DNA from 3 places in the Undibacterium sp. Tian12W genome. Region 1 is predicted to be linked to each of the others. Evidence: predicted binding sites of a transcription regulator. Region 1 holds the regulator's gene; each other region holds the start of a gene.
The links. The regulator HrcA, encoded in region 1, represses chaperone genes, less so after heat shock. The targets are predictions, from matches to a motif close to TTAGCACTCNNNNNNNNNGAGTGCTAA.

Region 1 (10,068 bases):
CGGCCACGATGGTGATGACGATTTCGCTACTGTCTGGCAAGACGATGGGCCGGTTCGACAAGGCATGCGGCGCAATTGGCACCATCGCAATGCCTGACAGGCTGGGGTGCAGCAGCGGGCCGCCAGCAGAAAGGGCATAGGCAGTGGAGCCTGTCGGCGTCGAAACGATGAGACCATCTGAGCGCTGGTTATACATGAAGTGTCCATCTACCTCGACACGTAATTCCACCATCCCTGAGCCTGCACCACGTGAGACCACGATGTCATTGAAAGCCACACCACTGAAAATCTGGTTGCCATCGCGGGTCACGATGGCCTGCAACAGGCTGCGGCGCTCGGACACATATTTGCCATCCAGCATTTCTGTTATGACAGGGATCATGCGGTCAAGTGCAATATCGGTAATGAAACCCAGTCTGCCCTGGTTGATACCAATCAGAGGAATATTGTAGGGTGCCAGTTGCCGTGCTATGCCCAGCATGGTGCCATCGCCGCCAACGACGATGGCGACATCGGCCAGCTTGCCTATCTCAGGCACGGGCATGCTGCTGAATTCGCTCAACTGCAGATATTGCGCGGTTTCTGCCTCGATGACGACGCGGTGTCCGGCGCTCGCGAGAAAATTGGCCAGTTCCTTAATCGAGTCAGCAATGCCTGTCGCATTCGATTTTCCAACAAGTGCAATGGTTTTGGCCTGTACTGTCATAAACAAAGGTAGGGTGACATGATGCCTGAGATTAGAACATAATTAGGGCATCTATGAATGGAATGAGTGCTCTTTATGGCAATTAAAGCAGTTTTGCTGGACCTCGATGATACTTTGTGGCCGGTTGCGCCAGTTATTCGTCATGCTGAATCCGTTTTGCAGCAATGGTTGCATGAACACGCACCTCTTGTGGCGCAAAATTACAATGTGGAAAAATTGCGTGAGCGCAGGAATTTGCTGGTAGCGAGCGACCAGCGTTTTCAATACGATTTATGGGCTCTGCGTCATACCTTGTTGAAACAGGTTTTTGATGAGCATGGCGTGGAAGCCGAAAAAGCCGACCAGGCCATGGCCGTTTTTGCCGATGCCCGTAACAAAGTCGATTTGTACAGCGATGTCAAACCCGCCTTGCAGGCTTTGCAAGAAAAACTGTTGCTAGGCACAGTCTCGAATGGTTTTGCCGATTTGCAGGCGATAGGCCTGGCGCATCACTTCAAGGTGTCTATCGCTGCCTATCGTTTTGGCTGTGCCAAGCCCGACCCTAGGATATTCCTGGCCGCTTGCCAGGAGCTGGGCCTGGAACCTGCAGAAGTATTATATGTTGGCGATGATTTATTGCTCGATGTGCAAGGTGCGCAACAGGCGGGATTAAAAGGCGGCTGGATGAACCGCCAGGGTTTAAAAATTGAAGATGAGCGCCATCTGCATATCAAGCCGGATGCGGAATTTGCCAATCTGCATGACCTGACTCTATGGCTATGAATTTTTCTATGTTCATGTCAGTCATGAACGCATAAAATGAAACCATGCAACTAGATATCCGCGCACAAACTTTATTAAAAGCCCTGGTCGAGCGTTATATCGCCGACGGCCAGCCTGTGGGTTCCCGTGCCTTGTCCAAAATATCTGGCCTGGAATTATCCCCGGCGACGATACGCAACGTCATGGCCGACCTGGAAGAAATGGGCTTCGTAGCAAGCCCGCATACTTCTGCGGGCCGTATCCCCACGCCCAGGGGCTATCGCGTTTTCGTTGATACCTTGCTTACTGTGCAAGATGTGAATGGCGCAGCCATGGATTCGCGCCTGCAGTCCAGCCTGCAATCAAATATGAATGCACAGTCGCCGCAAAAACTGATTGCGAACGCGGCGCAGATATTATCGTCCTTGTCACAATTTGCCGGTGTCGTCATGACGCCGCGTACTGAGTCGATTTTCCAGCAGGTAGAATTCTTGCGCCTGTCAGAAAAACGTATCTTGCTGGTAGTGGTGGCACCTGGTGGCGAAGTGCATAACCGTCTGTTGTTGACCGATGTTGATTACACGCCAACGCAGTTGGTGCAGGCCGCCAATTACCTGAACCAGAACTTTGGTGGCTTGAGCTTTACCGACGCACGCACCCGTATCAACAGTGAGTTGCGGGAATTGCAAAATGATATGACCAGGCTCATGCAGGCGGCGGTAGAGGCGGGCAGCAATGCCATGGATGAGGATAATGACGAGGTCGTTATCTCTGGTGAGCGTAATTTGCTGAATGTGCAAGACCTGTCGTCAAATATGAGTTCCCTGCGCAAGCTGTTTGATATGTTCGAGCAAAAAAACAGCCTCATGCAATTACTTGATGTATCCAGCAAGGCAACTGGTGTGCAGATATTTATCGGCGGCGAATCACAACTGGTACCCATGGAAGAAATGAGTATTGTCACAGCGCCCTATGGGGTGAACGGCAAGATAGTGGGTACCCTGGGTGTCATAGGACCTACCCGCATGGCCTATGAAAGAGTTATCCCCATCGTAGACATCACTTCAAAATTATTATCTAATGCACTTAGTCAGTAATAAAGCATTAAGATACAGTGTGAAATAGCGAAGCAAATAAGCAAAAACAAGCAAACATTGATGCGCATACAGGGTTGCTATGGAAAAGAAAAACGCTAAGATTTTATTGATTGATGATAATGATGTCACCCGCGAGGTGCTCAGGGTCATATTGCGCAGCGAGGGTTATAACGTCGTTGGCGAAGCTACCGATGGTGGCACTGGCCTGGAAATGGCAGTGAAACTCAAACCTGACCTGATCTTGCTCGATATTGTCATGCCCAAGATCAGTGGTACTGAAATCCTGCCCCGCATCCGCGAATTGTTGCCAGACTCAAGGGTTTTGATGGTAACAGCCAATAAAGACCAGGATACGATTACGGAAGTAGTCAAGAATGGCATCCACGGCTATATCCTCAAGCCATTCAATGCGCAAAAGATCATAGGAACTGTCGAGGCTGTCGTAGCCAAGATCAATAAATAGGCTGGAATTAAGCTGGAAAGCGCACACCGGGTTGCTATGGCCGGGTGCGCTTGTCAGGCTAAAGTTGGGGGATTTCTCTTTACTTTAAGCTTTGCGCTTACGATTCAAGCCTTGTGTTCGCAATTAGGCTTGGTGCAATTGCCATAAATTGCCAGTGCATGTTCAGCAATCTTGAAGCCGCGTTCCAGGGCGACTGTTTGCTGGCGTTGTTCGATTTCTTCGTCAAAAAATTCTTCCACACGGCCACAGTCCAGGCAGACCAGATGGTCATGGTGTGAACCCTCGTTCAATTCAAAAATGGCTTTGCCAGTCTCAAAATGATTCCGGTTTAACAGTCCGGCCTGTTCAAACTGGGTCAGGACGCGGTACACAGTTGCCAGACCGACATCCATATTTTCATTGAGCAGGATCTTATATACATCTTCTGCTGTCAGATGACGAACCTTGCTGCTCTGGAAGATTTCCAGGATTTTCAGGCGGGGCAGAGTGGCTTTCAGACCGCTGGCTTTGAGGTTTGGGGAGCTGTTTGTCATGTTTTCGATCAAAAAATTGCTATCTGCTTTATGATATCGGGTTTTAGGGCTTGTTGCTCAATTAAGAGGTTATCTATGCAACTGTTGTTTTCAGGTTTAACGCGGAATAAGATGAGCCGTGTAGCGGGTCTGGTAGTGCTGGCTTCTTTGACAGCATGTTCAACACCTATTCCCCTGCTGTCATCGGCTGACAGAACTTCAGTATATGCAACATCAGGCACACCTAGTGATGCAAATGGCGCGCAAGTGGTTGAGCCGACCGGTTTTGGCAAGGTACTGGCCTTTATTTCGCCTTACCGCGTTCCCATACAGCAAGGTAACTTCGTTTCCCAGGAAATGGTGGCACAGTTAAAAGAAGGTATGACACGTGAGCAGGTGCGTTTTATCCTTGGTACAGCCTTGCTGACCGATATGTTCCATGAAGACCGCTGGGATTATCCTTTCCGCCTGACCAAGCCAAATGGTGAACGTATCACCAGCCGCGTGTCGGTGTTTTTCAAAGATGGTACGGTAGCAAAGTTTGAAGGCGGTAACTTGCCGACTGAAAAAGAATATCTGGCACGTATTACAGAATCCGCTTTGGGCCTGAACCGCGTGCAATCGGTGATAGAGACCGATGCGCCGAAGAAAAAAGAGAAATAAGCTAAGAGAGAAGTAGATATTTATGACTGCACTCAAAATTGCCGTGGCCGGGGCTTCTGGCCGTATGGGGAAAATGCTGGTCGAAGCGATCAGCAATGCCGATGACATGGTCCTGGTTGGTGCGCTGGATGTGCCAGCCTCACCAGCCCTCGGTACCGATGCCGCAGCCAGTCTGGGCAAGCCTTGCGGCGTGAATATTACTGCTGACCTGGCAACTGGCCTGGCCAATGCCGACTACCTGATCGATTTCACCCGCCCTGAGGGCACCCTTAAGCATCTCGAATATTGTGCAGCTCATGGCATCAAGATGATTATCGGCACCACGGGCTTTGATGAAGCAGGCAAGGCAGCGATTGCCGTCGCAGCAGAAAAAACCGCGATCATGTTTGCGCCGAACATGAGTGTAGGCGTAAACGTCACCATGAAGTTGCTGGAAATGGCAGCCAAAAGCTTTGCCGAAGGTTATGACATTGAGATCGTCGAAGCCCATCACCGCTTCAAGGTCGATGCTCCTTCAGGCACAGCCCTGAAAATGGGTGAAGTCATCGCCGATGCACTGGGCCGTGACCTCAATGAAGTGGGCGTGTTTGCCCGTGAAGGTGTGACAGGTGAGCGCGATCCATCTTCCATCGGTTTTGCAACTATCCGTGGCGGCGACATCGTTGGTGATCATACGGTCTTGTTCGCCGGCATAGGTGAACGCGTAGAAATCAGCCACAAGTCTTCCAGCCGTGTGACTTATGCCCATGGCAGCCTGCGTGCTGCACGTTTCTTGCAAGGCAAATCTACAGGCTTGTATGATATGTACGATGTCCTGGGTTTCCGTTAGTGGGACATACGCAAAACCGCCCCAGCTGCGTTGTAGCTCCTAGCCGTACTAAAGTACTGTCTTCGTCGCTACGCCTTGCTGGGACAATTTTGCGTAAGTCCTATTTAGTTTGCTTTGGTTTTCGTTAATAGCGCACATTCGCCTGATATTTGAATAAGTGAAATAAGCGGCACACGCATGAATTCTGCAATCGCACATTATTGGGAACAGGCTGACGCACTGGGTCATCTGGTTGGCTGGTTATTATTGTTGATGTCGGTACTGAGCTGGACACTGATACTGATGAAGGCCTGGAGTTTCTGGCGTATCCGTAAAGCAGCCCCAGGCTTGCGCGCCTTCTGGCGTGCGCCCAGTCTGGCAGATGCATTGTCGTCGCTGCGCCAAGCTGACCAGTCCAAAATATTCATCACCCTGGCAGATGCAGCACATGCAGCCAGTGATACAGCCCAACGCAGCGCCACCTTGTCTGCCAATGCTGGTCTGAGTGAAATCCTGACACGCAGCCTGCGCCAGGAATTGCAAGGCCTCACGGTCAGGCTGGAAACTGGCTTGAGCTTTCTCGCTTCAGTCGGCGCAACCGCCCCTTTTGTTGGCTTGCTGGGTACAGTCTGGGGTATTTATCGTGCCTTGACGGCTATTTCATCCAACGGTGTAGTGCAAATCGATCAGCTGGCAGGGCCGGTGGGCGAAGCCCTGATCATGACAGCGCTGGGTTTGCTGGTGGCGATACCTGCCGTGCTGGCTTATAACGCCTTCAACCGCATTAACCGCATTACCCTGGCTGAGCTGGATGGTTTTGCCTTTGACTTGCATGCTCACATGAACAAGTCTTGAATTAAAAAATTAGTAAAGCATCAAGAAAATTAAAAGATGACATTCGGTCAATTTCATACGCCGCGCGAATCCTCATCCCGTCCCCTGACTTCCATGGCGGACATCAATGTCACGCCCATGGTCGATGTGATGCTGGTTTTGCTGGTCATCTTTATCATCGCTGCCCCTTTCATGACGCATGCGATCAAGCTGGATTTGCCGCAAGCACAATCAGCCCCGGTGGCCGAGCAGGCTGAGTCTGTGCGTATTTCCTTTGATGCTGACGGCATCCTTTACTGGGATAAACAGGTACTGGCCATGGCTGACCTGGAATCCAGGCTGGCCCTGCTGGCGAAAAAGAACAAGCAGATAGAAATCCAGTTGCGGGCCGATAAGGCTACCCGTTATGAAATTATCGCCCAGGTGATGGCGGCAGCCCAGACGCAAGGGCTGGCCAGGATTTCTTTTGTAACCGACAGCAAGCAAGCCAAAAAACCGTAATTGCCACGGTTGAGTCAGTACAAGACTGCGCTGCACCCTGTAAAACGGCTCCGGGAGCCTTTGCCTGTCAGGCTTTCCTCAATAATGTGTCTGAACCAGTTATAATCAAAGGTTATGAGTCATTTCCGCATCTACTTCTGCTTACGCCATGCAAGAAAAATACACGCCCTCTGACGTCGAACAATCGGCGCAAACCCATTGGAAAAAGATCGATGCCTATACGGCAGTAGAAAACAATCCACGTTTCCCTAAAGGCAAGTATTACGCTTGCTCCATGCTGCCTTACCCTTCCGGCAAGCTGCACATGGGCCACGTGCGCAATTACACGATCAATGACATGCTGGCACGCCAGCTGCGCATGAAGGGCTATAACGTCCTCATGCCCATGGGTTGGGATGCATTTGGTCTGCCGGCAGAAAATGCGGCGATTGCCTATAAGAAATCTCCTGCAGAATGGACTTACGCGAATATCGAAGACATGAAGTCACAAATGCAACCTTTGGGTTTGGCATTTGACTGGAAGCGTGAAGTCGCAACTTGTGACCCTGACTACTATCGCTGGAACCAGTGGCTGTTCCTCAAGATGCTGGAAAAAGGCGTTGCCTACAAAAAAACCCAGGTTGTGAACTGGGACCCTATCGATCAAACCGTACTGGCGAATGAACAGGTTATCGATGGCCGTGGCTGGCGCTCTGGCGCCCTGGTAGAGAAGCGCGAAATTCCTGGCTACTACTTTGGCATCACCCAGTACGCAGACGAATTGCTGAATAGCATCGATGATCTTGATGGCTGGCCTGAGCAGGTACGTACCATGCAGCGTAACTGGATAGGCAAGAGCGAAGGCGTGCGCTTTGCTTTCCCGCATCAGATCGCTGACGAAACCGGCGCACTGGTACAAGACGGCAAGCTGTATGTATTTACTACCCGTGCCGACACCATCATGGGCGTGACTTTCTGCGCAGTGGCGGCAGAGCATCCAATCGCGACACTGGCAGCAAAGAATAATGCAGCACTGGCAGCCTTCATCGAAGTCTGCAAAGCTGGTGGCACGACAGAAGCTGAAATGGCGACCAAGGAAAAAGAGGGCATGCCGACTGGCCTGTTCGTTACTCACCCTCTGACTGGCGAGCAGGTCGAAGTCTGGGTAGGTAACTATGTCCTCATGACGTATGGTGATGGCGCTGTCATGGGTGTGCCTGCGCATGATGAACGCGATTTTACCTTTGCAAAAAAATACAATATCGCCATCAAGCAGGTCGTGGCGATTGACGGCGAAAGCTTCACCACTGACGCCTGGGCCGAATCCTATGGCGACAAGCAGCGCGGCGTCACCGTCAATTCTGGTAAATATGATGGCCTGAGCTTCAAGGCAACTGTCGATGCAGTCGCTGCCGACCTCATTGCCAAAGAACTTGGCGAAAAGAAAACCACCTGGCGTTTGCGTGACTGGGGTATTTCCCGTCAACGCTATTGGGGCACACCTATCCCTATCATCCACTGCGCAAGCTGCGGTGATGTGCCTGTGCCGTATGAAGATTTGCCAGTGGTATTGCCTACCGACTGCATCCCTGATGGTTCTGGTAATCCATTGAAACACCGTGAAGATTTCCTGAATGTGCCTTGCCCTAAATGCGGCAGCCCGGCACACCGTGAAACCGACACCATGGACACCTTCGTTGATTCCAGCTGGTATTTCATGCGTTATACCTGCCCTGATGCGACAACCATGGTGGATGGTCGCAATGACTACTGGATGGCGATGGACCAGTACATCGGTGGCGTCGAACATGCGGTTCTGCATTTGCTGTACGCACGTTTCTGGACCAAGGCCATGCGTGACCTGGGTCTGGTCAAGATAGACGAGCCTTTCAAGAACCTGTTCACGCAGGGTATGTTGCTCAACGAGTCTTACTATCGTGAAGATGCCAGCGGTAAGAAAATCTGGTTCTACCCGAATGAAATTGAAGTCCAGCATGATGACAAGGGACGTCCCATTTCTGCTTCGCTGAAGAGCGATGGCCAGCCTGTGCAAATGGGCGGCATAGAAAAGATGTCCAAGTCCAAGAACAATGTGGTTGAACCGAAAGACATCATTGAGCAGTTTGGTGCAGATACTGCACGCCTGTTCACCATGTTTGCCGGTCCTCCAGATCAAAGTGCGGCATGGAGCAATAGCGGTGTAGAAGGTGCCTCACGTTACCTGCGTCGTCTGTGGGCTTCTACCTTGAAACTGTCCGGCACGATTGCCTCCGGTACAGTGGCACCAACTGCTTATGCAAATGATGTCAAGGCCCTGCGCCGTGAAGTGCATCTGACGCTGAAACAGATCGATGCCGATTATGATAGGCTGCAATACAACACCGTTGTATCCGGTGCGATGAAGTTGCTCAACACCATAGAGTCATTCAAGTCAGAGGCCGAAGGTAGCGCTGCAGCTTTGCGCGAAGCCTTCAGTATCTTGCTGCGTGGCCTGTATCCGGTATGTCCGCATATTACCCACGTACTCTGGCAGGAACTGGGTCTGGCGACAGAACTCGGTGAAATCATTGATGCACCGTGGCCGCTGGTCGATGAAGCTGCATTGGTACAGGATGAAATCGAGCTCATGGTCCAGGTCAACGGCAAACTGCGCGGTAGCATCAAGGTTGCCAAGGATGCCGACAAGGCCACCATAGAAGCGACTGCTCTGGCGAATGAAAGCGTACAGAAGTTCATGGAAGGCGCCGCCAAGAAAATCATCATCGTGCCTGGCAAGCTGGTGAATATCGTCGCCTGATTGTTTAACAGATATACCAGTAACAGGGAAAACCGCATGCAAGCAAACTATGTAAAGCGTCTGCAATGGCTGGCAGCCATCATGTCCATCATGTTGTTGTCGGCCTGCGGTTTCGCCCTGCGCGGCCCGGTTGCCTTGCCGTTTAAAAGTATATATATCGGCATGCCAGAAAGCTCGGCCCTGGGTGGTGAATTGCGCCGCCATATCCGTGCCAATGGCCAGACCCAGATCATGTCTGAGGCCAAGGACGCGCAAGTGGTACTTGAAGTATTGAGTGAAACCCGCGAAAAACAAATCCTGTCGCTGAACAGCCAGGGGCGCGTGCGTGAATATAATCTGATTTATAACTTCCGTTTCCGTGTCCGCAATAATGTAGGCAAGGAATATCTGGAACCGGTAGATCTGCAGTTGAAGCGCAATATCACCTTTAATGAATCGCAAGTACTGGCGAAAGAGGCAGAAGAAGTCTTGCTGTACCGCGATATGCAAAGTGACCTGGTGCAGCAAATCATGCGCAGGCTGGCTGTTGTAAAGATGGACGACTGATATGCAATTACGCTTCGATGCCCTTGATGGCCATCTGGCGAAAACACTGGCGCCACTATATGTGATCACCAGTGATGAGCATTTGCTGGCGCTGGAAGCGGCAGACAAGATACGTCGCACAGCTAAAGCACAGGGTTTTTACGAGCGCGAAATCCTGACGGTGGAACGCAGTTTCAAATGGGGTGCCTTGCTGGCAGCAAATCAGTCGCAATCCCTGTTTGGTGATAAAAAACTCATAGACTTGCGCATTCCTACCGGCAAGCCCGGCAAGGATGGTGGCCAGGCCATGCAGGATTATGTGACGAATCTGTCACCCGATAACCTGACCCTGATCACCTTGCCCAAGCTGGACTGGGCCACGCAAAAAGCTGCCTGGGTAGGCAGCTTGCAGCAAGCCGCGGTATATATCGACATCCCGCTG
Region 2 (10,068 bases), on a different contig from region 1:
GGAGACGGCGGACAACGGGAAGCGGCCCTTGGTGAAGATGCGTGCGCCTTCAATCAGGCTGGCGGCGACTGCTGCCACGATAATGGCGGTAATGGCGGAAGATGGCAGGCTGCTGAAGCCTTTGGCAATCAGTTCTGCCACGCCTTTCCATTGCATGGCACCGGGAAAGGCAAACTTGTCTGACACGATGGTGGCAGTGGAGCGTACACCATTGGCATCAGGCGGCAAGAACAGCAGGAAGTACAGCGGTACGCAAGCCAGGGCGCCAGAGAAAATGCCGATGATATGGCCTATCGCCTGCTGCCTTGGTTTTGCGCCCAGCATATAGCCAGGTTTGATGTCTGACAGCAGGTTGGATGCATTCGATGCCACTTCGGCAGTCATACCGGCAGGGATCAGATTGTTGGCTGGATTTGCACTGTCAATCGCACCCATGCTGAACTGCGTGATTTTTGACAGGGTGCTGGTAGGTGTCCAGGATGTCAGTGCCATTGCATTGGCGCAGATGATGGTCAGGATAAATACCAGCGGCAGGGTGATGATGGACATGATCCATGGCACGCCAAAGAAGGCATGTGTGGTCCAGGCTGCCAGTATGCTGAAAATGGGGATGCCGATGTAGGAAATGATCAGCGGCACTTCGATATGATCCAGGATATTGCTGCCCTTGTCGGCAACTTTAGTCTTGTCTGCTTTTTTGAAGATACTGGTGAACAGTTCGGGCTTGGCCGCCAGGCTGATGAAGGACGCCACCACCATCATGGATACTGCCCACCACAGACCCCACTGATTGACGATTTCAGTGCGCGAAATAGGCACGACCTTGCCGCTAGGGGCGATGCGTTCGATGATGTCACCGCGTTGTATCATCCACGGCGCCAGGAAAACGAAGTTGATGATGGCACCCACCAAAACACTGCTGGCAACGCGTATGCCCATCAGGCCTCCGACACCCAGCATGGCAGCATCGAGGGTGAAACGCAGGCCCAGTGCACGGAAATCTGTGCCGAGGATCTTCGGGATCAGCAGATCGTATTTGACGGCAGCGGTGTAATAGTAATGATCGACACGTTCCTGGAAATGCCAGGCTTCTGTCATGCTGGTCCATTTATCCATACGCAGGATTTTGAACTGGATCAGTTTCATCCAGCCATCGCTGGTGATCATCTGATAGATGGCTGTCCACATGGCGGTAAACGCCATCAGGCGCGCCTTGTACATGCCGCTGGCGGCTTCGCCGGTATATACCGCATCCAGCACCACGCCGCAGGCACGGCCTTCTGGGAAGGGCAGTTGGTCTTCATTGATGAAGCGGCGCTTCATCGGGAAGGCAACCAGCACACCCAATATGGAGCAAACGCTCATCCACACTACCAGGTGCCACCAGGTGACCACGGTGCCGCTGATCAGCATATACGCTGACAGCACGGTGTTGAGTGGCATGGTCATGTAGCCAGCCGCGGTGGCGATGGATTGGGTGCAGTTGTTTTCAAGGATGGTGAAATCCTTGGCGATACCCAGATTGGCAAGTATTTTGAAAATCGCAAAGGCCAGGATGACGGAGGTCAGGCCTACGCCTATGGTAATACCGGTTTTGGCACCGATATATAAAGCGGTTGCAGACAATATGCCGCCAAGCAAAAAACCTGTAAATGCCGAGCGTATGGTCAACTGTGCCATATCTCCACGGTAAATATTGGTGAACCACCACTCGTCCTTCTGGGCACGGGTCCAGGTCCGTATTTGCTCATCGCTTAATTGTTGCAGCGCCATATTTTCTCCAAAGCGGTTGTCTTGCTTGATGATGATGCCCGGCTTGTTGATGCATATGCAAGATCATTGCAAATATGAAGCACAGAGCCGGAAATATGAAAATTTTCTTTCAGGTGCGGCAGTATCCAAGCGGCAGATGTTTTCTGTCAAGCAGACCGTGCAAAAATTCGTTGTCTTGTGTTATTTGCGATGATTCATAACAAAACGGGCATAAAAAGTGGAGATTCACACGTGAATTGCGCATTTGTTCCACACAGGATTGTAAATTGTATAAACAATAAAAAAACCCCGCAACTTGCGTTGCGGGGTTTTGAGCAATGCGGCTCTCGGTGAGATTATTGAGAGCAGCTAGCAGCTATTACATCATGCCGCCCATACCACCCATACCGCCCATGCCACCCATATCACCACCACCCATGCCGCCTGCTTTGTCTTCAGACAATTCAGCAACCAGAGCGTCAGTAGTCAGGATCAGGCCAGCAACAGACGCTGCATTTTGCAATGCAGAGCGAGTTACTTTAGCTGGATCCAGGATACCCATTTCTATCATGTCGCCGTATGTGTCATTGGCAGCATTGAAACCGTAGTTGCCTTTGCCATTGATGATGGCGTTCACAACAACGCTAGGTTCGCCACCGGCGTTAGCAACGATTTCACGCAGAGGTGCTTCGATTGCTTTCAGAACCAGTTTGATACCTGCTTCTTGATCTGGATTGTCGCCTTTGATGTCGCCAGCAGCTTGACGTGCGCGCAGCAGGGCAACGCCACCGCCAGGAACAACGCCTTCTTCTACGGCAGCGCGAGTTGCATGCAGAGCATCTTCAACGCGTGCTTTTTTCTCTTTCATTTCAACTTCAGTTGCAGCACCAACCTTGATCACAGCAACGCCGCCTGCCAGTTTGGCAACGCGTTCTTGCAGTTTTTCACGGTCGTAGTCAGAAGTTGCTTCTTCGATTTGCGCGCGGATTTGTTTAACGCGTGCTTCGATACCGACAGCCTGGCCAGCGCCATCGATTACTGTCGTGTTTTCTTTACCGATTTCGATGCGTTTGGCTTGACCCAGATCAGCCAGAGTTGCTTTTTCCAGTGTCAGGCCAACTTCTTCAGCAATCACTTGACCACCGGTCAGGATAGCGATGTCTTCCAGCATGGCTTTGCGACGGTCACCGAAGCCTGGAGCTTTAACAGCTGCAGTTTTCAGGATGCCACGGATGTTGTTCACAACCAGAGTAGCCAGTGCTTCGCCATCGACATCTTCAGCGATGATCAACAGTGGGCGGCCGGATTTTGCAACTTGTTCCAATACTGGCAGCAGATCACGGATGTTCGAGATTTTTTTGTCGAACAACAGGATGAACGGGTTTTCCAGGATAACGGATTGTTTTTCTGGATTGTTGATGAAGTATGGTGACAGGTAGCCACGGTCAAACTGCATACCTTCAACGATGTCGAGTTCGTTATCCAGGGATTTGCCGTCTTCAACAGTGATCACGCCTTCTTTGCCGACTTTGTCCATTGCTTTTGCAATGATATCGCCGATGTTGGCATCGGAGTTAGCAGAGATGGAACCAACTTGAGCGATTTCTTTGTTGGTTGTTGTAGGCTTGGACAGAGTTTTGATTTCAGCAACGATGGCTGTCACCGCTTTGTCGATACCGCGTTTCAAGTCAGTTGGGTTGAAGCCAGCTGCTACATATTTGAAACCTTCGCGAACGATGGCCTGTGCCAGAACTGTCGCTGTGGTTGTACCGTCACCAGCGTTGTCAGAAGTGCGGGAAGCCACTTCTTTCACCAGTTGTGCACCCATGTTTTCCAGCTTGTCTTTCAGTTCGATTTCTTTAGCTACAGAAACACCGTCTTTGGTGACTGTAGGCGCGCCAAAAGAGCGTTCCAGAACGACGTTACGGCCTTTAGGGCCCAGAGTTACTTTAACTGCGTTCGCCAGGATGTTGACGCCATTGACGATCTTCGCACGTGCGTCATCGCCAAAAATTACTTGTTTAGCTGCCATATTAATTCTCCGAATTCTTTAATTGATATCGTGGATGTCGATTACTTCTGTACGACCGCGAAGATATCTTCTTCACGCATCACCAGAACTTCGTTGCCGTCAACTTTGACAGCCTGACCAGAATATTTACCGAACAAAACGCGGTCGCCAACTTTAACGTCCAGGGCGCGAACTGTACCGTTGTCCAGCAATTTGCCAGGACCAACTGCCAGTACTTCACCTTGATCTGGTTTTTCAGCAGCAGCGTCAGGCAGAACGATACCGGATGCAGTCTTTGTTTCTTGATCCAGGCGTTTCACGATCAGGCGATCGTGCAGGGGACGAAGGTTCATACAAGCTCCTTTAAATTTGCGAGTAATTACTATTGGAATTCAATTAGCTGGAGAGGGACTTGTTAGCACTCTCTCTCAACGAGTGCTAAGTATATGGGCGGGGGGATGGCTTTTCAAGGGCTAAAGTTTGGCCAGAAAAAATAATAATGTTGCATTTTAATAAATTGAACTAAAAAACATATTTAAAATCAAACGATTAGCGGAATGTTTTCACTCTTTTTAGAAGAATTTCAGTTGTTTAGAAGAATCTCAGTTGTTTAGTCGGCACTTTGTGGAATGTCGAATATTGTCTGTTATCTAAAGAATGGATTGTGTCGTTCTGCTAAGTAATTTTATTTTTGATAATGTATTGTTTCATCTTTGCATTGTTGTTTAATTAACCTGATTCGGGTTTTGCCTGATGATTAGATTGAGCGCAGGCTCGATTTTGAGAAGTATTTCAATGAATTTTTTAAAAAAATTATTTGGTCAAAAGACTTTGACGCAGGATGTGCTGGTATTGGAAAATTATTATCAGGACAACCATTTTCCCAAAGTCGCTTCACTTGCCGATATTTATTATTGCTTTCGCCTGATTCTGGGGAGAAATCCAAATCCCGAAGAATGCCGGGGACATTCCGGCATGAGTGGCGTGGATCTGGATAAAGTTGTCAAGTCATATGTTCAGTCCGTGGAGTTTCAGAACAGGAATTTATTGGTTTCACAGGCCCAAAATATTGCTGAACGACAGATCGAAGGATTCAGGATTTATGTGGACCTGGACGATCATGCCGTTGGTGTACATATGGCAAACGCTTCGTACGAGCCGCATGTAACAAGTATTTTTAAGCAATACGTCAAGCCTGGAATGCGGGTTCTTGATATAGGCGCAAATATTGGATACTTTTCTTTATTGGCGGCAAGTCTTGTTGGTGATTCTGGCAAAGTGTTTGCAGTCGAGCCCAATGCCGAGAATTGCAAATTACTGGAGGCAAGCAAGAAATTGAATTCATACGCGCAAATTTCTGTGTTGCAATTTGCTGCAGGCAGATCTTGTGGCTTGTTATCGTTGAATACTTCATACAGCAACGGCACTACTTCGACCTTGAGTGATGACATGACATTGTTGCGGGCTAGCCGGACTGTCGCCGCCATGAAGCTGGACGACTACAGAGGTCTTGATGGCGGTGTCGATTTCATCAAGATTGATATTGAAGGCGCCGAATACAATGCTTTATTCGGTGCGCGTAATCTGCTGGAGCGTTGCAAACCTTCGATCATCAGTGAGTTTTCACCTACTGCAATGCCGGCTATCAGTGGTGTCGATGGGCGCGAATATCTGAAGTTCCTTGATACTCTGGCTTATGACATCAGCGTGATTGCTTTGGATGGTTCACTCCAGCATTGCGGTGCTGATCACGACAAAGTCATGGATGCATTCGTCAGCTCAGGTGTGGATCACATCGATATTTTTGCAACCCCAAGATAGTTTGCAAGCAGGCATCCCATCCCTGCCATTCTCAACATTTCAATGACAGGCATCCCCGGCATTACACTATCGTTAATGCCAGCGGTGCGGTCAGGGCTGTATAAGCATCATTATATAAATACCAAAGCATGTAGTTGCCGGTGGTCAGGTTAGCTGTATTGAGCGTGAGATTGCCCTGCATGCTGCTGGCATATTGCCAGGCCAATGAATTGGCCGTGCCTGGTACCACACCGGCGGCGTATACACCTATCCAGTTTTTTGTGCTGAGCTGTGCCTGTGGTACCTCGTAGGTGACCGTGATGTTGCTGCCTCTTGCTATCTGTGGTGTGCTGCTGAGGCGGGCTGTGCTGCGTTTCCCGCCTATGCGGGGGTCGCAACGGCTGTTAAAATTATTATTTGCCGTTGCTTCGACATGGCCAGCCAGCCTGCGCAGGAATTGAGCATCGTTGTTGCTGCTCACACTGAAGTCATACCAGCCAAAACTGTTGTTCAGACTATAGTCGAGCCGCAAACTTTGACCGGCTACCAGGGTGTGCATGCTTGACATGCTGCCATAGGCATTGTCGCTAATAATCAGCGTGCAAGTCTGATTACTGTCTGTATTGGACAGGGTCAGCACCAATTTGCCATTGACAGTGTCATGTATAGTCTGCACTTCCGGCCTGTTTGTGGCGGTGCTGCTGCCCCGGCATTCGCGCATGAAGCCATTGGGGCCATAGACAGCAAGGTGATAACTGTCACCGCTCCAGTTCCAGACTTCTTTTTGTATCTGCTTGCCAGCTTCGACAGTGTAATACCACGGGCCATCTGTGCGTGCTCTGGAGTACACGATGAAGGCTGCGCCCGTAGTACCAGTGTTGGTGAAACTGACTTCAAGCTGTTTGCTGGCATTCTGGCGGGTTTGTACTGCCAGCTCATACGACAGGCGACAGGCTGGGCGTGGGCCCTGCAGCGCCTGATAAGACTCTTGCTGCGGCTGGATCTGGTTGACTGGAGGTACCGGATAAGGCTTGCCATTAACCGGCACATAGGCGGCAGTTTTAGGGACGGTGGCAGGCCAGTTCTGGTCAGGCGACTTGAAGTCAAATGCCGACGTCAGGTCACCGCAGACAGTGCGCCGCCATGGCGATATCTGGTTACAACTGACTGCAGCCCGGTTTTTACCCAGACCACTGACCAGCCACTCTTCAAGAAAGCGTAACTTTGAGGTGTGATCAAACAACTGGGAGCAGACTTTGCCACCTTTGCTCCATGGCGAAATCACCAGCATGGGTACGCGCGGCCCCAAGCCTACTGGTTCATTGCCGGACTTTTCATAGTAGCCGTTATCTGCCAGGGTTGATCGTCCCATGGCAGTCGTTACCGGAGGAATATCTGGCGGGACATGGTCGAAGAAACCATCGTTTTCATCATACATCAGCAGGAAGACAGTTTTGGCCCAGACTTCGGGTTCTGCCACCAGGGCAGCCAATAGTCTTGCCGTCAGATTTTCACCGGCATTTGGAGAGTTGGGTGCATGCTCGGTATAGTCATTGGGCGCACATATCCATGACACCTGGGGCAAGCGGCGGTTGCGTACATCATCGGCAAAGGCGCTGACCAGACCATCGCCTTTGCTACCACCCACGCTGGCACCTGGCGCCAATATACGGGCTTTTTGATACAGGGGCGAATTGCTGTTCAAGCGGCTGCCGTCAGCATTGACACGAAAATTTTTGAAATAGGCGAGGTAGTTGTCGCCGTAGTTATCCCATTCCTGATACACCTTCCAGCTGACCTGATTCGCTTCCAGCACTTCTGCATAGGTCTGCCATGTGGGGGCGATGGCTGTCGTTACGCTGGAGATGTCGTCATTGGCAGGTTCAGCATTGTAATAACCCCTGGCATCAATGTTGTACAGATTACCCATGCTGCCTAGCCAGCCCTGGTTGGTACCGCTGAGCGAATACAAGCGGTTGGGGTCAGTGGCACCAAACACCGAGCAATGATAGGCATCACAAATCGTGAATGCATCGGCCAGCGCATAATAAAACGGCAGGTCACCACGGTCGAAATAGCCCATGGTTTGCACCGTCTTTTGCCTGACCCAGGCATCCCAGGCCTGCCAGGTTTGCTGCGAACCTTTCCACGAATGATTGGTGCCGACCGATAGTGCGCTGGTGTTCCTGACATCGAAATGAAAAGGCAGCACACTGCCGCCAGCCGGGTTAGGTTGCTGCCAGACCGGTGCGCCGTTGGGCAGGCTGATGGCACGTGGATCATCAAAGCCGCGTACCCCGGCCAGGGTGCCAAAGTAATGATCGAAAGAGCGGTTTTCCTGCATGAAGATGATGACATGGCCAACATCGGCCAGCGTGCCAGTGAGATTGTTCGCCGGTACGGCGAGTGCTTCCTGTATCAGGCCGGGTAACAGGCCGGAACCGGCTGTCGCAGCAGAAAATTGCAAAAACCGTCTCCGGCTGTCAGAAATCATGGCGTCTCCTTTTTTGTGAAATAAAGCGGGGCTCAGCATTACATTGACGGCGATAATATATTTCAAATATGTCAGTGACATGACGAAGTTGAAAGAAATGTCTGGAGCCGGGATGGGGATTTTTTGAGCCTATAGTCGGGGACGCCGGGAAATGCTAAACAGGCTGGTTAGCCTGGTTTTGCGCTCGCTGCATTCTGACAAAATTGTCATGTTCGCGTCATCTTGTTGTTCTGGTAGTGCTTCCATACTGTCCATCGTCACACATGCATCTGCAGCCTGTGTTTTATGGAAGATGAAAATTTCTGGGAGTAACAAGATGGTCGTTGATAGTTTTAGTTTCAGTTTCAGTCGGGGAGCAGGTCGCCCGCTCATGTTTGTATGCGCTGCTGTGTTGATCAACCTGGCCTTGCTCCTCAAGCCTGCTCTGGCACATGAGCATCACCATGGTGCTGCGGTGGTTGATTGCGCCAGTGATAAAACTGAGAGTAGCAAGCCAGCTTTCATGGCAACCACAGCGAAGCCCTTCGCTGCGCTGATGGATGATGCCATGCAGCTTATGGATGAAGGCATGAAGTGTGCGCCCATGAATGGCCAGAGTGAGCATGACTTCATGAGCATGATGATTCCTCATCATCAGGGTGCCGTCGATATGGCCAAGGCGGTTTTACTATATACCAAGGACCCGGCCGTCAGGAACCTGGCACTGGGCATCATCGCTGAGCAGCAAAACGAAATCAAACTCATGCAACTCTGGTTACAGCAGCATCCTCAGGCTGCCGGCAAATAGTGTCACTCAGTTCTTATTCAGTTGTGACTCAGTCGTCACCCCGCCAGAGTTTAAAACCTGGGTTATTCCTCTCATTTAAAAAAATCATCATGAAAAACAAATCAGCGTTCGCATTGATTGCGGCAAGCACTCTTATCGCACACACAGCCTGGGCCCTGCCTTCAGCGCGTGACAGGGTTTACACTGCAGACCAGAACAGCAATACCATCTCGGTATTCAACCCCGCCAGCAATACCCTGGTCGGGCAGATCAGGCTCGGTAATCCGCGTCCTGATGTTCTGTCGCCCTTGTACAAGGGGCAGATCAATGTGCATGGCATGGGGTTTTCGCCAGACCATAAAACCTTGCTGGCGATATCCAATGGTTCCAACTCAGTAGCATTTATTGATACGGCCACCAACAAGGTCAAGGGTACGACTTATGTAGGCCGTTCGCCGCATGAAGGTTTTTTTACGGCGGATGGCAAAGAAGTCTGGGTGGTTGTGCGTGGTGAAGACTATATCTCGGTCATAGACCCAGTCACTTTCAAGGAGACGCGGCGCATACAGACTGACCTGGGGCCGGGCATGGTGCAATTCCATCCTGCTGGCAAGCTGGCGTTTGTGGTATCGAGCTTCACGCCCATGGTCGATGTGATTGATGTGGCTACGCATGAAGTCATCAAGCGTATTAAGGTGGTCAGCCCGTTCTCACCATTTTTGCAATTTACGCCAGACTTTAGTGAAGTGTGGATGACACACAAAGACGTCGGCAAAGTCACCCGGATCGACACAAAAACGCTGGAAGTGAACGGCGTGTTTGACACTGGCTTTATTTCCAATCACCTGGCTTTTGCCAACATAGATGGCAAGACCCTGGCTTATGTAACCATAGGCGGTGAGAATGTCGTCAAGGTATTCACGACAGACAAAGAGCCCAGATTGCTGGTCAGTATTGCAACCGGAGCCTTGCCACATGGCATATGGGCCTCGGACGATCACAGCCGCATGTATGTCGGGCTGGAGAATGGTGATGGCGTTGAGGTCATCGATACTGCCAGCAATAAAGTCATTGCCCACATGGCTGGTGGGCAGGCCCCGCAGGCGCTGGTGTATGTGTCTAACGTGGTAGAGAGTGCCGATGGTACCAATGGTGCCATGAATCTGGTCCCGCGCAGCAATAATGAACCGGTGAACATAGGTTTGAAACCCGTGATTGGTGAGGGCAGGGGCTTTGTCGTGTTGC
Region 3 (10,068 bases), on a different contig from region 1:
TATTCTGGTCGTTTTTGGGAATACGCAAGAAAACTGATTATGAGCAGGATGCAGCGCAGTTGAATCCTGTTCACGTGATTATTGCCGGCATCATAGGTGCGCTGATCTTTATTTCAGTGCTGATCATGATAGTCAGACATGTAGTCGCAAAATAACAATTCAAGTAGTACATTAAATTGCATCGGGAGATGGAAATGAGTTCTCAACACGCTAATGCGCCATACTATTTTGTGCCTGGCCCATCCAAATGGCCAGTACTGGGTGGCACCACCTTATTGCTGACCATGATAGGTGCTTCTGCCTGGGTTAATGGTCTGGCCTGGGGTTCTTACCTGAACTTTGCCGGTATTATCCTGACACTGGTGGTCTTGTATAAATGGTTTGGTGATGCGATTGCTGAATCTGAGGGTGGTAAATACAGCGCCCGTATCGATGTCTCCTTCCGCTGGAGCATGAGCTGGTTCATCTTCTCTGAAGTGATGTTCTTTGCAGCCTTCTTTGGCGCATTGTTCTATGCACGTACTATCTCAATGCCATGGCTTGCTGATTTTGATCACAAAGTCCTGTGGCCTGATTTTGCTGCGAACTGGGGTAATGTAGGCCCGGCTGGCACAGTTGAAGCCTTCAAGACCATGGGTCCTTTCCCTATCCCTACGATCAATACAGCCTTGTTGCTGACTTCCGGCGTGACATTGACGATTGCTCACCATGCCTTGCGTGAAGGGCATCGCGCCAAGACAGCCATCTGGTTGTTTGCCACAGTCTTGCTGGGTGCTGTGTTCATGGGCTTCCAGGCTTACGAGTACATGCATGCGTATAGCGAACTGAACCTGAAACTGACTTCCGGTATCTATGGTTCCACTTTCTTCATGCTGACCGGTTTCCACGGTTTCCATGTGACCATGGGTGCGATCATGTTGTCGGTGGTCTTGTATCGTGTCATGAAAGGCCATTTCACACCTGAGCACCACTTCGCCTTTGAAGGTGCTGCCTGGTACTGGCACTTTGTTGATGTGGTCTGGCTGGGTCTGTACGTTGTTGTTTACTGGCTGTAAGCAAGCTTTAGCAGCAAAAAATAGCGTAAAAAAAGCCGCACAGTTAGTGCGGCTTTTTTACATATATGGAATTGTCTGAATAGCTGACGGTACTGAAACCAGTCCGTCACTAAAATTCTGGCTGGATTTACCTGATACCGGTAGGTTGTATCAGGCCAAAATGATTGGCCAGCAGGATCAGCAAAAACAGCGTGATAGAAAAACCTACCCGAAATGCCAGTGCCTTGACCGTGCGATTGCTTTTCCCCTTGTCCTTCATCAGATAAACCAGGGCAGACCCCAGGCTGAACAGGATAAGGAAAAAAGCGATGGCGACAAGAATTTTCATACTCGGTTATTGTTGGTGCTTTTGATTGATCGACTCTTGCATTGTAATGCCTTAATACCTGAATGCCTATTTCCTTCCGTTTCCGCCTGATCCCGTTTATTGCCTGCCTGCTGCTGGCCAGCCTGGGCATCGCTTTGGCGCAATGGCAGACGCGCAGGGCAGAAGAAAAAGAAACGCTGGCAGCGCAAATGGCCGAGCGCCAGCATTTGCCTGCACTGATGCTGAATGCGCAAACGCCGCCCGGACAGTTGCAGGCGTTTCGCAAGCTGCAAGTCAGTGGACAATTCATACGCGAATGGCCCTTGTATTTAGATAACCGCCCACTGCAGGGAAAAGCTGGTTTGTATGTGTTGATGCCTTTCAAGCTGGCCGATAGCAGCAAATATGTCTTGATCGCCCGTGGCTGGCACCCGCGCGATGCACGTGACCGTATGCATATGCCGGATATTCCTGCCGCAGGTGGCCAGGTCGTGCTGGAAGGCATGCTCAGGGACAGGCTGGAGCGGGTAATGCAACTCGGCCAGGCCGAAGTGGTCAAACCGGGCAGCCTCTTGCAAAATATCGATGTGGAAGCATTGGCAAAACAGACGCGCTGGGATTTTTATCCCTTTGTGCTGGAACAAACTTCCTTGGAAAACGATGGCCTCTCGCGTGAATGGCCGATGCCTTCGGCAGGTGCTGGCAAGCACAGGGGCTATGCCTTTCAATGGTATGCGCTGGCTCTGATGGCTTTCTTATTTTTTGTTGTTACTGGATTTCGTCGTGGAAAAAACTGAAAAGCAAAAGTCGCGTGGTCGCTGGAAATTATTGATGGTGCTGGCAGTCTGTGCTGCCCCCATGGTTTTCTCCTATCTGGCCTACTATGTCATCAAACCTGAAGGCCGCACCAATTACGGCACCATTCTTGACCCACGCAACTACCCCATGCCCAAACTGGCCGGGCATCTGCTGGGCGCTGCGGCGACTGATCCCGTGATTGGGCTGGAAGCCTATAAAGGCAAGTGGCTGATGCTGCAGGTAGATAGCGGTGCCTGCGCTGAGGCTTGCCAGAAGAGAATGTATGACATCCGCCAGTTGCGTACCGCCCAGGGCAAGGAAATGGACAGGATAGAACGCGTCTGGCTGATCACCGACGATGCTCCCATCGATACCATGCTGATACGCCAGCATGACGGTGCCCGCATGCTGAAGGTCGATGCTGCCGCCCTGAAGGCCTGGTTGCCGACTGAAAGTGACACCCAGATCAGCGACCATATTTACCTGATCGATCCGCTAGGCAATCTGATGATGCGCTATCAAAAAAATGCAGATGCCAACAAGATTAAAAAAGACCTCAGCAAATTATTGCGTGCGTCAGCGATAGGTTAAACAATAGGTTAAACAATAATCATGTGGTTGCAGATTGCATTGACAGCACTGATGGTCGCGGTAATACCGGCGGCGATGGTGTTCATGTCCAGGGAAAAGAATAAATATCGCAAGCTCATTGCGGTGACCGTCACCCTGACTTTTGAACTTATCATGTTTGGTGCATTCACCCGCCTGACAGATTCTGGCCTGGGTTGCCCGGACTGGCCGGGTTGCTATGGACAGTCCAATCCCTTGCAATCCCATGCTGCGATCAAGGCGGCAGAAATTGCCATGCCCACTGGCCCCGTGACTTTGCAAAAAGCCTGGATAGAAATGGTGCACCGCTATCTGGCCATGAGTGTGGGCATACTGATTATCGTGCAGATGATTATCGCCTGGGTGCGCCGCCGGCAGCTTGCAAGCAGCCCCTGGCTGGCGACTTTTCTCTTGTTCTTTGTTTGTCTGCAAGGCGCTTTCGGTGCCTGGACCGTTACTCTGAAGCTGCAACCCGTCATAGTGACTACTCACCTCATTTTGGGTATGGGCTTGCTCGCCCTTCTCAGTGCCAGCCTCGAACAGCAAAGCAGCTCGCTGGCGGGCCGCAGCATTGCCGCCGCTGATGGCAAGCGCATGTTATGGCCAGCCACTCTGGCTTTATTGCTGGTGTTTGTGCAAATCAGCCTGGGTGGTTGGGTGAGCACTAACTATGCTGCTCTGGCTTGCCAGGATTATCCCATGTGCAATGGCCAGGTGATACCAGCGATGGATTTTGAACATGGTTTCAGCCTCTGGCGTCAGCTCGGTCTCACGAGGAATGGTGATTACCTGCCTTTTAATGCCCTGGTTGCCATACACTGGGTGCACAGGAACTTTGCTTTGCTGGTGGTGGCAGTCTGCCTGTGGGCTGCACTGAGAGCACGCAAGATTGCCGGGCTGGAAAAACTGAGCCGCCACATCTTGCTCGCGATTGTTGCCCAATTCATCATCGGCATTTCTACCGTCTTTTTTTCCTGGCCCTTGTTGCTGGCAGTTTTGCATAATGGGATGGCCGCCATGCTCGTGCTTTTGCTGACCATGTTAAACTACCGCATAAGGCATGTGAGCCTTGCCGCTGCCAAAGATAGACCATGACCACTTTAAGTTTGCCTTCCAACCGACTGGCTCAGTACTGGGCTTTGACCAAGCCACGTGTGACCCAGCTCGCCGTATTTTGCGCCGTGATCGGCATGTTCCTGGCTACGCCAGACTTGCCGGACTGGCGCGTGGTTGTTGCCGCCACCGTCGGTATCTGGCTGCTGGCTGGTGCGGCTTTTGCCGTAAATTGCCTGGTGGAAAAAGAAATTGATTCTCGCATGGCAAGAACTGCACGCCGCGCCACAGCCCAGGGTGAAATCACTGTGCCGCAAACCCTGGTGTTCTCTGGTGTCATCGGTGGCATGGGCATGTGGGTTTTGTATACTATGGTCAATCCCCTGACCATGTGGCTGACTTTTGCTACCTTTGTTGGCTATGCTGTCATTTACACCATCATCCTGAAACCGGCAACACCGCAGAACATCGTCATCGGTGGTTTGTCAGGTGCCATGCCACCGGCGCTGGGCTGGGCAGCTGTGGCAAACGATGTGCCCATGCAGGCCTGGTTGCTGGTATTGATCATCTTTGTCTGGACGCCACCGCATTTTTGGGCGTTGGCCATGTACAGGCGCGATGATTACGCGCGTTCCGGCCTGCCGATGTTGCCGATTACCCATGGCCTGGAATTTACCCGCTTCCACATCTGGCTGTATACGATAGCGCTGTTTGCCACCACCATGCTGCCCTATGCGGTGCACATGAGCGGCCTGATTTATCTGGTCAGCGCGATTATTCTGGGCCTGATCTTCCTGTGGTATGCATGGCGCATTTACAAGCACTATGATGATGTACTGGCACGCAAGACTTTTGCCTATTCCATTATCTACCTGTCCCTGCTGTTTGCAGCCTTGTTGATTGATCACTATATCAAGCTATGAAAATTCTGAAGCACCTGGCCAGCATGCTGATGGCTCTGAGCCTGCTTGCTTGCGCCCCGGCCCAGGAAAAATTCAATAACACCGATCTGACCGGCCTTGATTACGCCAAAGACTTTGCCCTGACAGATCACAATGGCAAGCCGCGCACCCTGGCAGATTTCAAGGGCAAGGCGGTAGTCATCTTCTTTGGCTATACCCAATGCCCGGATGTCTGCCCGACCACCATGGCAGAAATGGCGAGTGTCATGAAATTACTGGGCCCGGATGCCGACAAGGTGCAAGTCTTGTTTGTGACCCTGGACCCTGAACGCGATACCCAGGCTTTGCTGGCCAACTATGTGCCCAATTTTGATAAGCGCTTCCTGGGTTTGTATGGCGATGCTGCCGCAACGGCCAAAGTTGCCAAAGAATTCAAAGTGTTTTATCAAAAGGTAGAAGGCAAAACACCCGGCAGCTATACCATGGACCATACGGCAGGCAGTTATGTATTTGATCCTCAGGGGCGCATCCGTTTATTCTTGCGCCATGGACAGGGAGCAGAACCTGTTGCCCATGATTTGAAAATCCTTCTGAAGTAAAGCCGCAGAGAATACAAAGCAGGCGGCACTCAGGTCACGAAATGAGCGGCGAAATTGGCCGCGAACCCGACCGCGAATAGTCCCGCACTCGGCCACAAAAACGGTCACAAAACCGCTGGATAAAACAAAAGGCACTCTTGCGAGTGCCTTTTTCTTTTGCTTGACCCGTCCTGATTAAAGTTGACACTTTTCTAGAGCCTGAAAGGAAAGTGAGATGGACACAGGGATACGCAGGAGTCAGCGAGATTACACGCTGACTTTTAAATTATCAGTAGTAGAGCAAGTAGAAAAAGGCGAGATGACCTATGTAGAAGCTCAGCGCCGGTACGGGATACAGGGGAGATCAACAGTTTTAGTGTGGTTACGCAAGCACGGGCAACAAGATTGGCATAATCATGGTTCCAGACCAAGAGAAGGAAGCATGATGCCAAAGACCCCATTGCCACAAACGCCAGAACAGCGGATTAAAGAATTGGAAGTTCAACTCAAGCATGCCAATGAGAAGGCACAATTGTTTGAAGCGATCGTGAATGTGATCAAGAATGATTATGGGCTTGCTGTCCCAAAAAAGCCTTCAGGCAAGTCCTCGAACAAGGTCAAATCCCGGGATTAAGCATCAGCAGGGCTTGCCATTATTTCCAAATCACCCGTCAAGCGTACTATAAGCAGCTTCATAGCGAGCAAGAGCGGCGCGACCAGCATGCGCAAGTGATTGATCTGGTGAAAGAAAAGCGCTTGCGACAGCCACGGATAGGCACACGCAAATTGCAGCACCTGCTTCAAGCAAAGATGAGAGAGCGTGGCATTAAGCTAGGAAGAGATCGTTTATTCGCATTACTTAGGGAAAGGCGATTACTGGTACCATGCAGGCGGGCGTATCACAAGACGACACACAGCCACCATCGCTTTCATAAGCATCCCAATTTACTCAAGGCTGGGCCGCAACAAGTCATCGCTTCGAGGGCAGAGCAAGTCTGGGTGGCAGATATTACCTATATCCCTACCAAAGAGAAATTCGTTTATCTGAGTTTAGTCACGGATGTGCATTCCAGAAAAATCGTTGGATACCATGTCCATGCAAGCTTGCAAACGGAAGAGGTCAGTTGTGCCTTCAAAGCAGCGCTCAAGAGCAGAAAAAGCCAGTCAGCTTTGATCCATCATTCTGATCGTGGAATTCAATATTGTTCCAGCTATTACCAGCAAATTCATCAAAAGCACAACATCACTTGCTCGATGACAGATGGGTACGATTGTTACCAGAATGCCCTGGCTGAACGTATTAATGGGATTCTAAAGAATGAATTCTTGCTCTCGACGCCAAAGAACCTGGAGGAAGCACGACAGATGGTCAGGCAATCTATTGATATTTACAACAACGAGAGGCCTCATTTAGCCCTCCAATACAAAACGCCCAATGCGGTGCATCGGGCGTCTTTTTTACAATTTTAACTGTCAACCTATTTTAGGACTGGACAGCTACAGCCTATTTTGATTATGCAAAACTGCTGAGACTGCCCTTCATTTTCTTCAGGGCTGCGCTTTCGATCTGGCGTATGCGTTCGGCAGATACACCGTATTCATCAGCCAGCTCGTGCAGGGTAGAGCCTGTACCATCATCATTTTTCAACCAGCGTGATTCTATGATGTGGCGTGAGCGTGCATCCAGCTTGGATAATGCAGATTCCAGGCCTTCGCTTTGCAGACGGTCATACTGGCGCGTTTCCAGAACACGGGTAGGCTCGTCGGATTCAGTCTTCAGATAAGCGATAGGAGCGAATTTTTCATCGTCATCATCCGTCGGTGCATCCAGAGCAATATCATGGCCGGACAAACGCATTTCCATTTCGATGACTTCTTCGCGTTTGACATCCAGCGTTGATGCCAGGGCATCAATTTGCTTTGGTGTCATCGCGTCCAGACCTTCTTTATGGCTGCGCAGGTTAAAGAACAGTTTGCGCTGGGCTTTGGTCGTTGCTACTTTGACCAGGCGCCAGTTTTTCAAAATGTACTCGTGCATTTCAGCCTTGATCCAGTGCATGGCATAGGACACCAGACGTACGCCCTGGTCAGGGTCAAAGCGTTTAACGGCTTTCATCAGGCCGATATTGCCTTCCTGGATCAGGTCAGCATGCGGCAAGCCATAGCCGAGGTAACCGCGGGCGATGGAGACGACCAGGCGCAAATGTGACATAACCAGTTGCTGCGCAGCAGCCAGATCATTGTCATTACGTAATTTGTTCGCAAAGTCTATCTCTTCCTGATGCGTGAGCATAGGCAGACGATTGACTGCAGAAATATAGGCATCAATATTACCCAGCGTGCCACTAAAACCTAGAGCCAGCGCTGTGCTGTCTGTTGCAGGGATCAATTGTGTCGATGTAGTTGCCATTTTTCCTCCTTATTGCTGCCTTAAGAGTATCAATTACTCCTTTTGGCACTTTCAAGCTCCTATATTAGCACTCTCTTGAGAAGAGTGCTAATACTCAGATTCTATGAAGTTCATCAAATAAATCTATTGAAAAACAAGCATTCATTTACAACATGTATAGTGCTTAGATAGATGCCTGGGTGGAAAGTTGCAATCAATTCGCTGCAAATTGTAAAAGCCTGTTGCAAAAATCACGATGCGCAGACTGCTGCAATGGTGCGCGATCACTAGCGACTAATAGAGAACACTAGCGATTACCAGAGATCGTCGATTACCAGCAAGCAGTCAGCACTATGAAGACGAAGCAAGAACAGATTTATTGTGCGCTTATTGAGCAAAATTGAGCAAATAGCGCGAAGAACTCAGCTTGCGCGCGCCAATTGCCTTCTTACCGACAGAAAAACACCAACCAGCCCAAGCAACATGCTAACAGCCAGTAGTATGGCGCTCTGTACGATACCCAACGGAGCAAGGTGAAATTCCGATGCATATAATTTAGCAAATTCTGCAATTGCCTTGTTCAAGGGTTGCAGGGACGCCGCGATCAGGCCCAGTGCGAGGCCACCTGCCAGCAAGCCCAGCAAGGCACCGGTATAGTAATAAGGCTTGTGGATGAAACTATTGGTCGCCCCCAGCAGGCGCGATACGGCAATTTCTGCCCTGTGCGAAATCACTTGCAGGCGGGTGGCATTAAATACCACGACTACCACCACCACACCCAGAGTGGCAGCCAGGAACAACAAACCAAGCTGCATGATTTGCACCAGTGCTGCCAGGCGTTTGACCCAGGCAGAATCGAGTTGCACGACATCGACATCCTGCATTTGCTTGATTTCTTCGACCAGTGCCTCTATCTTGCCCGCATCACTATTCGACATGGACAAGACATAGGCGTCAGGCAGTGGATTGCCGCCGAGGGTAGATAAGACTTCTGCCAGGTTGGATGATTGCTCGAGGCTGGCCAGGGCCTTGTCCTTGGGGACGAAGTTCAGGTTGGCCGTGATGTTTTTCTCTTTCAGCAATTTTTTCAGCGGTATCGACAAGGCTGTGGCAGTTGCCCTTGGCGTGTCCGGGCTGACGAAGATGCTGATTTCAGGTTCTATTGATAATTGCGAAGAAATGGGACGTATATTTTCCAGCAAAGTCAGGCCAGCGATGGGCAAGGCCAGCGCGATCGCCACGACCAGCACATTGAACAGAAAATTGCCTGGGCTGCCACGCAAATGGCCGAGCGCGCTCTTGATGGCGAACAAGTGTTGACGAAACCAGTTGGTCATGAATTCTTCCTTGTTATTCTGTACTGCAGGATCAGGCGGCCAGCGAGGATTTCCAGGTGCTGACTACCTGGCCCTGGCTCAGGTAAATCACGCGGCTGGCCTGATCGAGAAATTGTTCATCATGGCTGGAGATAATGCAGGTCACACCGGCGCTCTGGAAAGCCTTCAGTGCACCCAGCACCTTGTTGGCATTGTCACGATCCAGAAAGGCGGTAGGTTCATCCGCCAGAATAATCTGTGGACGGTTGACGATGGCACGGGCAATCGCCACCCGCTGCTGCTCACCACCAGATAGTGCCAGCGGCAGGGAATAAGCCTTGTCTGGCAGGCCAACCTTTTCCAGCGCAATGCGGGCACGGGTCTCGGCTTCAGCATGGGAAGCGCCGGTAACGATGATGGGCAGCATGACATTCGCCAGTACATGGCGGTCAGTCAGTAATTTCTGGTCTTGCAAAATCAGGCCCAGCTTGCGGCGCAGATAAGGCAGGCTGCTGGTTTTGAGTTTGCCTATGTCCTGACCATTAACCTTGACATGACCTGCGGTCGGTTTTTCTATACCTGCAATCATCTTCAACAAGGTAGATTTACCGGCACCAGACGGGCCAGCCAGGAAAATCAGTTCACCGGCAGCAATTGATAATGAAACATCCTTGAGTGCATAAACATCTTGCGAATACTGTTTGCTGACGTGTTCAAATTCAATCATGATCGCGTTTGGCCTTTTTTTGTGCAATTAACTGAGCAGGGCGTCAACAAATTCCTGGGCGTTAAATGGTTGCAAATCTTCAATCTGCTCGCCTATACCGATGAAATACACAGGCACAGGGCGGTTCTTGGCGATTGCTGCCAGCACGCCACCTTTGGCAGTACCATCGAGCTTGGTGATGACCAGGCCAGTCAGTTGCAGGGCATCGTCAAAGGCCTTGACCTGGGCCAGTGCATTCTGGCCAGTATTGCCGTCGATGATGAGCAAGACTTCTTGCGGCGCGCCATCCATGCCTTTGGCGATAACACGTTTGATCTTCTTCAATTCTTCCATC

Region 2: the regulator HrcA is predicted to act here: its motif matches at 4,179-4,205, upstream of groES (co-chaperone GroES).
Region 3: the regulator HrcA is predicted to act here: its motif matches at 7,777-7,803, upstream of rpoH (RNA polymerase sigma factor RpoH).

The regions. Positions count from the first base shown of each region.
Region 1 covers NZ_JBMPPK010000001.1:199,556-209,623, reverse strand. Annotated here, with positions in the region: gene ACO0LI_RS00915 (NAD kinase) at 1-706, opposite strand, end outside; gene ACO0LI_RS00910 (HAD family hydrolase) at 782-1,468, shown strand; gene hrcA (heat-inducible transcriptional repressor HrcA) at 1,513-2,544, shown strand; gene ACO0LI_RS00900 (response regulator) at 2,624-3,007, shown strand; gene fur (ferric iron uptake transcriptional regulator) at 3,112-3,540, opposite strand; gene ACO0LI_RS00890 (outer membrane protein assembly factor BamE) at 3,652-4,182, shown strand; gene dapB (4-hydroxy-tetrahydrodipicolinate reductase) at 4,205-5,011, shown strand; gene ACO0LI_RS00880 (MotA/TolQ/ExbB proton channel family protein) at 5,189-5,845, shown strand; gene ACO0LI_RS00875 (ExbD/TolR family protein) at 5,882-6,325, shown strand; gene leuS (leucine--tRNA ligase) at 6,474-9,101, shown strand; gene lptE (LPS assembly lipoprotein LptE) at 9,138-9,647, shown strand; gene holA (DNA polymerase III subunit delta) at 9,649-10,068, shown strand, end outside.
Region 2 covers NZ_JBMPPK010000009.1:56,392-66,459, reverse strand. Annotated here, with positions in the region: gene ACO0LI_RS12815 (OPT family oligopeptide transporter) at 1-1,773, opposite strand, end outside; gene groL (chaperonin GroEL) at 2,132-3,784, opposite strand; gene groES (co-chaperone GroES) at 3,826-4,116, opposite strand; gene ACO0LI_RS12800 (FkbM family methyltransferase) at 4,559-5,584, shown strand; gene ACO0LI_RS12795 (phosphocholine-specific phospholipase C) at 5,646-8,057, opposite strand; gene ACO0LI_RS12790 (DUF305 domain-containing protein) at 8,374-8,844, shown strand; gene ACO0LI_RS12785 (YncE family protein) at 8,934-10,068, shown strand, end outside.
Region 3 covers NZ_JBMPPK010000004.1:158,641-168,708, forward strand. Annotated here, with positions in the region: gene ACO0LI_RS06510 (DUF2970 domain-containing protein) at 1-155, shown strand, start outside; gene ACO0LI_RS06515 (cytochrome c oxidase subunit 3) at 195-1,055, shown strand; gene ACO0LI_RS06520 (twin transmembrane helix small protein) at 1,183-1,383, opposite strand; gene ACO0LI_RS06525 (SURF1 family protein) at 1,446-2,159, shown strand; gene ACO0LI_RS06530 (SCO family protein) at 2,194-2,751, shown strand; gene ACO0LI_RS06535 (COX15/CtaA family protein) at 2,773-3,864, shown strand; gene cyoE (heme o synthase) at 3,861-4,745, shown strand; gene ACO0LI_RS06545 (SCO family protein) at 4,742-5,323, shown strand; one part of gene ACO0LI_RS06550 (IS3 family transposase) at 5,538-5,886, shown strand; one part of gene ACO0LI_RS06550 (IS3 family transposase) at 5,886-6,772, shown strand; gene rpoH (RNA polymerase sigma factor RpoH) at 6,816-7,712, opposite strand; gene ACO0LI_RS06560 (cell division protein FtsX) at 8,114-9,028, opposite strand; gene ACO0LI_RS06565 (cell division ATP-binding protein FtsE) at 9,060-9,734, opposite strand; gene ftsY (signal recognition particle-docking protein FtsY) at 9,762-10,068, opposite strand, start outside.